2 regions of the Christensenella sp. genome follow, and region 1 is predicted to be linked to the other one. Evidence: riboswitches for the same ligand, from Rfam matches in the RefSeq annotation. Region 1 holds a riboswitch; the other holds the start of a gene.

Region 1 (4,948 bases):
CTTGCATGGGAATTGCTTTTAGAATTCATATTTAAAGATGACTTTCTTTGTTAAGTAATTGTAAAAAATCCCGATGAATTTTTTTCTAGCTTGTCTTTGGTAATTTTTATGATTGGAGATCATTATGCGAAAAAAGACCTTTTTTCTTCTGGTTTTCTGTATTATGCTTTGTTTTCTTTTTGCATGTACGGACACAGATCGTTTGGAAGAAGGATATAAAGCAGGTGTAAAAGTACAAAGATCCTGAAATATTTACCATAACATACCCTGCGGCATTGGTAGAATACATATAAAAGAGGCTGCGGAGACAAAAGCAGCGGGGAGCGGAGGAATATTGAGATGGCGTTGATTCAGGAAATATCCGAATTTTTACAAAAAGGAAGGGCAAAGGATGTAAAGGCGCTGGTCGAGCAGGCGCTTGACGCGGTTGTGGGAACAGTGCAGGGCGACTTGCATGACATTGGGAAAAATCTTGTAGTCATGATGCTTAAAGGCGCGGGGTTCGATATTTATGATGTGGGCGTGGATGTCGATCCGGCGGCCTTCATCGATAAGGCGGAGGAAGTAAATGCTGATGTGATCTGTATGTCTGCGCTGCTGACGACAACGATGCCCAAGATGCAGTTGTGTATCGATCAGTTAAAGGAACGGAACCTACGGGATAAATATATTGTCATGGTGGGTGGCGCACCGGTAAACGAAAGCTTTGCACGCCAGATTGGTGCTGATTATTACACAGCAGATGCAGCAACCGCGGCGGTGGTTGCGAAAGCGGCAGTCATTGGGAAATAATGAAAATTACAAAAAAGAGAAAATTTTACCTGTATAAGTAAAAGTGGATATGGTATGATGTAAATAATTAAATAAGACATTTTTGTGGCTCTGCGGCGTACTTGGTCCGCAGAGATGAACAAGGGAATCGGGTGTAAATCCCGAACGGAATCCGCCGCTGTAAGCGCTGAGGCCGGTGTTCGTTGATGAAAATCAGTCACTGGGAAACTGGGAAGGCAGAACATAGTACGTAAAATCGTAAGATTTTGTATGCGTAAGTCAGAAGACCTACAAAAAGAGAAAATGGGATGATGACCACAGGAATCACTGTGGAAATTTTCTTATACGCAGGAATACGGCTGTGGTGAATTGGATTCGCCACAGTTTTTTATTTGTCTAAAATTTAAAAATTGGCCGACCGCGTTGCGCGCGGTGGGGCTGAAAGCAAAGAAGGAGAAGAAGAATGAACAGTAAAAAGAGAATTTTGGCGGTATTATTGGCGTTCGTGATGATATTCAGCATTGCGGGAACGTCCATGGCGGCGGATATGCCTGCCGCGTCTGAAACATCTGCAGCAGACGCGCCGCAGGGGACGAAAAAACCGGAAGATACCGCATCGCCGGAATCGTCGGGAAGTCCGGAGGCGCAGGTATCGCCTACTCCACCGGCGACGCAGTCCGTACAGCCGGAGGCCTCGGCATCTGCTTCTCCGTCGGCCAATGTGGCGGTCATAGCGGTGGAGGATGACGCGGGTACAAGCACACTGTCACTCGCAACGGAGGGCGAGGATACGCTGATCGCTTCGGCGGACGACCTGCTGACGGTAATGAATGATGCTTCTTATTGGGATAAAAATCTGAAAGTGTCAGTACCCATTGATATGAACGGCCTTGCGGCGCAGCCGATTGGCAACAGCTCGACGCCCTTTTCGGGTACATTCGATGGAAACGGACAGACGATCAGCAATTTAGAGATTGCATTTGACTTAAATTACGCGGGTCTGTTTGGATATAATAGCGGCACTCTCAAGAATATAACGCTTGCAAACAGCAGCATTTCCGGAGATCAGTACGTCGGCGGTATGATCGGCTATAACGCAGGGACGGTACAGGGCTGCGCTGTGAAAAACACCACGGTATCCTCCGCATCTACCCAGACGATGGGATATGTCGGCGGCTTTGCAGGATACAGCAAGGGTAATGTTTCGCAATGCTTCGTAGCTAAGGGAAGCGCCTCGCAGAGCGTCGCCGGCAAAGGAAAAGGGGTTGGAGGCTTTGTTGGCTATTGTTATGCTCCCGGGAAAATCAGCGAATGTTATACGACGACAGAGGTCACCTCGCAGAGCGAACAGGTCGGCGGCTTTGTTGGATTTGGATATAGCGGAACGATGGAAAACTGTTTTTCGGCGGGAAGCGTTACGGGCGCAAAATATGTCGGCGGCTTTGTCGGTTCTGAGGACAGCGCAAAATACACGGCATGCTATACGCTCACGCCTGTTGTTTCTACAGGTGCGAATAACGCTTTTGGCAAATTCTTCGGCGATGGCTTTTTTATGAGCAGTTATGTTTCGAAGTCGTTTTATCTGTCCACGGTCTCCATTAGTGGAAACGGGACGGAGAAAGGTCAGGGAGCCTATTTTCTGGCAAAAACTGAGGATGAATTAAAAGCGCTTGCCGCTACATTGGGGTCTGTGTGGACGGCTGATGCGGATCACAACAACGGATATCCATATCTTATCAATGTACAGGCGCCCGCAAACAGCGGCGGATCTTCAGAGCCGACAGAGCTTGCGCAGCCGTCCGGTCTTACATGGACGGAAGCACTTGCATCGTGGAACACGGTACCCGGCGCACATTCGTACACGGTAGTACTTTATAAAAATACAGATACTCTGGTCGGCACGTACACAAACATCACGGATACATCCAAGGATTTCAAGACGATCATCACAGAAACGGGAGAGTATTCCTTCACGGTACAGGCGATGTCGGGCAGCGACAGCTATGTTGACGGACAAGCTTCCACAAGGAGCACGGCCTACCAGTTTGTGAAAAAGGACGATCAGGGCTTTATTCTGATCTCTACGCCGGATGAACTGCTTGCGCTTTCTGATACGTCAGCAGACCTGACGAAAAATTATAAGCTGGCAAACGATATTGATATGACAGCTCAGGTGGGCAAGGTGATCGGAAAATACAATAACGGCATGGCAGGTGAAAAAGCATTCACAGGTATTTTCGACGGCAACGGGCATACCGTAAAGAATCTTTCCATCGCGGGAGAGGCACTGTTTGGTTACGTGGGCACAGACAGCGTGATACGCAAGCTGACGCTTGAGAATGCGACGATAGAGGATGCGATCAGCAGCAGTATGCACTATCCGGCGGCACTTGTATCCAACAACAAAGGCACAATAGAAAAGTGCTTTTCAAACGGATCGACAGTCGTATCCAAGTATAACAACCGTGTTGGCGGTCTGGTCGGCAATAATGAAGGAACGGTCATGCAATCGGGTGTTTCGGGCGGCAGCGTGACATACCAGAGCACGGGTACGATGGCAGGCGGTCTGATCGGCAGAAATACGGGAACCGTGAGCGAAAGCTTTGCCTCCGCAAGTGTTTCCGGCTATAAGTGGGCTGGCGGCTTTGTCGGCGGCGTGGAAGACGGAACGATCACTGACTGTTATACGACGGGGTCGGTCACAGGCAACAACGAACTGGGCGGTTTCGCGGGCATGCTGTCAGACCCTGCGGTGCTTACGAACGTTTACGCCGCTGTTGATGTGAATGCTTCCGCGGGTACGGGTGGTGTACTTGTGGGCGGGAAGGGATTCTCGTTTGCAACGGTCGGCTCCATAGTAAACGGATACTACAATTCCGGCAAATTGAAGCCGGGTACGGAGGTCGTGACGGTTGCGGCAACAGGTAAAACAACATCGGAAATGAAAGGAACGGCTTTTGCTTCCGCGCTGGGCAACGCGTGGAAAGTTGACGCGGGTACGGGCGATAAGATCGTCAATAACGGCTATCCTTATCTGGCGAATGCAGCGCCTGCGGCGGATGCCCCTGTAGCGGAGTCGATCAGTGTACAAATATTGGTTGCTGCGTGGGATGCTACAAAATATCAGTTTGTAAAATCGGAGGAACCCTTTACTGTCAAAGCCGAAGGAGAAAACATTACGGCAGAGCAGGTCATGCGGGCGGCGCAGACAGCAGGACAGATGACGTATACGGCGGAGCAAAGCTCCACAGGTACATTTATCAAAACGATCAATGGTAAAACGCTGGAAGCGCCGGATGGCTGGATGTTTACCATCAACGATAAACAGTCCCCGGTCGGTGTGTCTGCCGCGCAGATCAAAGCAGGGGACAAGATCCTCTGGTACGAGGGCACGCCAGCCAACGGGTACAAAGCGCCTACATGGGCGGATATGACTGCGCCCGTTCCGGTGCAGTACGAAAATATCGGCACCACAGATCAACTGGTTGCACTCATGAACAGCGCAAATCCGGCGGCAGACTGGGCAAAGAATTATAAGCTGACGGCAAATATCGACCTTGCGGGTGTTACCGCTTCGCCGATCGGTAGTGAAACGGTTCCGTTCAGCGGTGTATTTGAAGGCGACGGGTATCGTATAAAAAATTTGAAGATCGAAAAGAGCGTGGGCAGCCAGAATATCGGCCTGTTCGGCGTGATTGAAGGCGCATCTATCCTGAACCTGACGGTAGAAAACGCATGTGTACAGGGAGGAAGCAGGATCGGCGTGTTGGTCGGTGTTGCGCGCGTGAACATCGCAAACGGTACAGCAAACCTGATCGGGAACTGTCATGTATCCGGTACGCTCAACGCGACCGGAATATCTGTGATCAAGCAGACGGACGCAGGCGGCCTTGTGGGGATCAATGACGGAGGAAGCAAAGACGGGAAATCGGCGTTCAGCGCGATTGATGGTTGTTCGTCCGGCGTAGAAGTAACGGCAAGCACAGGCGGCGCGGACAATACGGAATCCGGACACGTGGGCGGCTTTGTCGGATGGAACAAGGGGAACATCTCGCAGTGCGAAGCAACGGGCAACGTGTTCGGCGGCAACTCTACAGGCGGCTTTGTGGGCAGCAACTTTGGATATGCCAACATTTATAAGAGCCATGCGACAGGCAACATCGTCGGCGGATATACC
Region 2 (4,948 bases), on a different contig from region 1:
CATGGAAAAGCTGAAAATACCGGCGATCATGGCGACGCTTGCCACGTGGATCATCACGGCGGGTATGGCGCTCGTGGTGTGTAACGCGATCCCGATCAGTGACGAGCTCGTAAAGCCGATCACGGCGTGGAACTCGATGAAATTCTTTGACGGTATCCCGCTGGCGCTGTTCATTGTGGTCGCTGTGATCCTATTGTTTATTTTCCTTGAGAAGAAAACGCTTCTTGGGAAGTATGCGATCGCGATCGGCGGCAACGACAGTGCTGCATATTACGCAGGTATCAACGTATTTAAGATGCGTATGATCTTCTTCATCCTGAGCGGCGCGATCGCTGCGTTCTCTGGTATGTGGCAGGTAGGGCGCCTCGGCTCTGCCGACCCGACCATCGGCGTAGGCATGGAGTTTTCCGTCATTGCAGCCGTTATACTGGGCGGCGTCAACATCAAGGGCGGCGAGGGCACGATCCTCGGAGTCGTGATCGGTACGCTGATCCTGATGATCCTCACCAACGGGATGCAGATGATGGGCATCGATTCCTTCTTCCAGCAGATCGTAACAGGTATCGTGCTGTATGTGGCGGTTCTTGTAAACAGTCTTGGTGGTAGCAAAAAGAAAATCAGCAAGAAAATGGTTGCGGCAAAAGAGTAACCACCTGAATAAGTAAAAAGAACCCCCCTGGTCGATGACCAGGGGGGTTCTTTTGTTTAACATCTGGAAAAGATGTTTGGTTGACTTTTTGATAATTCTTTGGCGAAGGAGTCGATCTCGTTTGGCGTATAGATACGCAGCTTCTCGATGCCAACAGGCCGGTAAAGCTGCAGCGCATAAGCGGGAAGCGTATCGACCTCATCCGCCATCGTTTGCAGGTCGGCGGGCTTAAGCTGCGGGATCACCGTTGTGCGCAGCTCCCACTCGATGTTCGACTCAAACAATATATCGAGCGTTTCAAGTACGGGAGCGCTGTCGCCCTGTCCGCGACAGATTTCAGCATAACGCGCAAAGGGCGCCTTGTAGTCCATCGCGACATAATCAACGAGCTTACGGTCGAGCAGCGTGCGCACCACAGGGGGAGAGCTGCCGTTGGTATCTAGCTTCACGTCGTATCCAAGCTCTTTGAGACCTTCCGCAAAAGGTACGATATCCTTTTGCAGCGTAGGCTCGCCGCCTGAAAGCACGATACCGTCAAGCAGTCCTGCGCGCTTTTTTAAGAATGCCATGACCTCGTCATTGTCCATGAAATCCGTCGTCGTGAGCAGCCCGCGGTTGTGGCAAAAGCCGCAATCGTAATTGCACCCTGCCGTAAAGACAACTGCCGCCAGCCGGTGGGGAAAATCGATGGTTGCCGTTTTCAGTAGCCCGGCAATGTTCACAGACTCTTTTCCTTGACCGTGTATTTGATGCGCTCGTCGTATTCCATCTTTTTGCCCTTGTGGAAGTTCTGCACCGGACGCAGGTAACCGACCACGCGGCTCCATACCTCCGTATCGCTGCCGCATTCAGGGCAGGAAAACTGCTCGCCGTCAAGATATCCGTGCTCCTGGCAAATAGAGAAGGTGGGCGTTAAGGAAATATACGGCAGCTTGTAATTTGTAAAGATTTTACGGATCAGTTTTTTGGCGACCTCTACGTCGGAAATGCGCTCGCCCATGTAAAGGTGCAAAACCGTACCGCCCGTATAAAGACTTTGCAACTCGTCCTGCAAGTCCATCGTCTCAAAGATATCGTCCGTAAAACCGACGGGCAGCTGCGTGGAGTTCGTATAATAAGGAACCTTTTCGTCTCCTGCGCAAATGATTTCAGGATATTTCTTTTTATCAAGCTCCGCTAAGCGGTAGCTCGTACCCTCTGCGGGTGTTGCCTCAAGGTTGTAGAAATGGCCTGTTTCCTCCTGTATCTGCGTCATCAGGTCGCGCAGATAATTCATGATGGATACGGCAAATTCCTGTCCTTTTTCCGTGGTCAGGTCTGTGCCGTCGCCAAAGAAATTCAAAAGCGCTTCGTTCATACCCAGTACGCCGATCGTATTGAAGTGGTTGAACCAATACTGGTCGGTGCGCATTTTGATGTTACGCAGGTAATGTGCAGAGAACGGATAAAGCCTTTTGTCTGTCTGGTCTTCGATGATCTTACGCTTGATCTCGAGGCTGTTTTTCGCCGTCATCACAAGCTGCCAAAGTCTGGCCTTAAATTCTCCCTCGGATTTGGCGAGATAGCCGATGCGCGGCAAATTGATGGTCACAACGCCGATCGAGCCTGTCATGGGGTTGGAACCGAACAGGCCGCCGCCGCGCTTCCTAAGCTCCTTTGTATCGAGTCGCAGACGGCAGCACATGGAAAGCGCATCCTCCGGGCTTAAGTCAGAATTGATATAGTTTGAAAAATAAGGGATGCCGTATTTGCAGGTGATCTCCATAAATTTGTTGACCACCGGGCTGTCCCAGTCAAATTCGTTCGTTACGTTGATGGTGGGGATAGGGAAGGTGAAAACGCGTCCCTTGGAATCGCCCTCCAGCATGACCTCGCAGAAGCATTCGTTGAACAAATCCATTTCCTTCTGGAAGTCTCCGTATGTTTCCCTGCGCACCTTGCCGCCCGTGATCACAGCCTCGTCCTTTAAGGTGCGCGGCACGACGATATCGAACGTCAGGTTGGAAAACGGGCATTGGAAGCCCACGCGCGTAGGCACGTTGATGTTAAAAATGAACTCCTGCAGCGCCTGTTTGACTTCTTTTTTGGTCATATTGTCGTAACGGATGAACGGCGCGCAATAGGTGTCGATGGAAGACCACGCCTGTGCGCCTGCTGTCTCGCCCTGCGTGGTGAATGTGGAATTCACGACTTGCCCAAGGAAGGAACGCAGGTGGTTCGCGGGGGAAGATTCTACCTTGCCCGGAACGCCGCCGAACCCGTCCATCAAAAGCTGCTTCAAATCCCAGCCCGCGCAATAGGGGCCGAAAAAGCCAAGGTCGTGGATGTGGAAATCGCCGCCTGTATGCGCCTCGCGCACCTCCTGCGGATAGATTTCGTGCAGCCAGTATTGCTTGGTGAACGTTTCGCGCACATAGTTGTTCATGCCGTTGATGGATTTTTGCGTGTTGGCGTTTTCCTTGATCTGCCAGTCTTTGTCGTCCAGGTAATCGGAGAACATATCGATCGTCGCGCCGATAAGGGCGTTTGATTCCCTTGCGGCACGGCGTTTTTCGCGGTAGAGGATGTAGGCCTTGGCCGTCTTTGCGTGTCCGCCCTCAATGAGGACTTTTTCCACAAGATCCTGTATCTGCTCAACGTCGGCAGTGTCAGATTTTAATTGCAGGTTCGCAAGATCGACAACGTCGTCGCTGATTTTTTGCGCGGTATCAAAATCGTCGCCGCCTACTGCGGTAACGGCCTTGAAGATTGCCCATGTAATTTTTTCTTTTTGGAAAGCCTGTGTGCTTCCGTCTCTTTTTTTGAGTTGTGTGATCATGATTCTTTCTCCTTGTGTATGATGAGTGCGGATGTATGATGAGTGCGGATAAAGCGTAAGAATAAAAAAACGCCCGGACAAAGAGCGCTTGACTCCTTTGCCATACTCCGTGGCAGTATTTGAGTAACCGTTGCAGGCTGGTCTTCTGGCTCGAGCATGATAACGCCGCACACGCCTTCCCAAAGTGTTACCCCCAGTGGCACTTTGCGTGCAGCTACGCTCTTACAGCGGCGGGACCGCGCGGGAATTGCACCCGTCTTCCCAATTGTGATCCCATGAGGATCACCTGCAAGACACAATATACTGTGTAGTTAAATTTAATTAACCCATAGATATTGTATTGCTAATAAAAAGAAAAGTCAATAACTATTTCATAAAAAGAAAACATTAAAAAACGCCGCAAGCGGCGTTTTATGTGGATCAGTCATTGATTTTGCCGTGCTTTGCCTCAAATTCCGCGACGTGCTCTTTAATTAGTTGGACGATCTCCATATTGGCGGAACGCCCATCGTAGCTCGCAACATAATGAAGCTTGTCGAGCAATTCGCGTGACAATCTTAGGGTATAAGTTGATCCCATAGTTTTGGATGTCATTTGCACAAGGTGTTTTCCGCTCATTTCTATATCCGGTTTCCTTATGAATTCACTTTATATCTATTGTAACTGTATTTATCATTCGAATGTGAAGAATGAATGCAAATATCATTTATTATGAATTCAAAGGGAGGTTACATTTGATGAAAATCCTATTATTTACAGACGATGAAATAGAAATCGAGCATTATAATACAATGAAGGTACTGGTTCCGCCGGAGTGCGCCCTTTTGGAGGCGGATCACGCCGTGGTCATTGTCGCCAACGAAGCGAGCTGGTTTGTGGAAGCTGTGGGCGAGGCGGCAGAGCTTGCGGGTAAGCCCTACGATGTGCTGCAAATAAAAAAACGCCGCTAGGGGCGTACCAGATTGAACGAAGACCGCGCCTGCCATGCTTCCTATCGACGGAGCTTACCGCAGTCTTGGATGGCTCACCGTCTTCTTGTTACCGCCAGTCGTCACGGCTGTTCGCAACTCGCTCGGGTTTTGCTTCGCAAAAACTCGCTCCTGCAAACACCGACGTGACTCCGCCGGATTCGGCACGCTATAACGCCCTCTATAGGAAGCTCTCGCACTGGCGGTCGAGCTTCGTCAGGTTGTCCTCTAACTTTTTGACCGCGATGCGGTATACAGGACTCGTGACCTTGCGCACGCCGACCGGGCAAACCTTGATGCAGGCAAAGCAGCGGATACATTTTTTTGTGTCCGTTTTTTTGAGTTCTGTCGGATCGATCGCTCCTGCCGGACAGATCTTTGCACATACGCCGCAGCTTGTGCACGAGTTATCTCCCCTGGGCGCGAAGGGCACGCTGCCATACGGGCGGTAGGGATGGTTGCCCGGCAGTACAGGGCCTCTGACGTCGCCACCGGCAGAAAGCTTGTCCTTGC

The links. Region 1 has a riboswitch for cobalamin ahead of VB081_RS13095 (GLUG motif-containing protein). Riboswitches for the same ligand answer to the same signal wherever they lie in the genome.
Region 2: linked by a shared signal. The riboswitch ahead of VB081_RS08385 (ribonucleoside triphosphate reductase) and the one ahead of VB081_RS13095 (GLUG motif-containing protein) in region 1 are both predicted to bind cobalamin.

The regions. Positions count from the first base shown of each region.
Region 1 covers NZ_JAYFPU010000326.1:18,543-23,490, reverse strand. Annotated here, with positions in the region: gene VB081_RS13100 (cobalamin-dependent protein) at 340-792, shown strand; cobalamin riboswitch at 859-1,081, shown strand; gene VB081_RS13095 (GLUG motif-containing protein) at 1,235-4,948, shown strand, end outside.
Region 2 covers NZ_JAYFPU010000206.1:2,895-7,842, reverse strand. Annotated here, with positions in the region: gene VB081_RS08395 (ABC transporter permease) at 1-649, shown strand, start outside; gene VB081_RS08390 (anaerobic ribonucleoside-triphosphate reductase activating protein) at 706-1,371, opposite strand; gene VB081_RS08385 (ribonucleoside triphosphate reductase) at 1,368-3,467, opposite strand; cobalamin riboswitch at 3,586-3,772, opposite strand; gene VB081_RS08380 (Arc family DNA-binding protein) at 3,888-4,046, opposite strand; gene VB081_RS08375 (hypothetical protein) at 4,205-4,417, shown strand; gene VB081_RS08370 (4Fe-4S binding protein) at 4,617-4,948, opposite strand, start outside.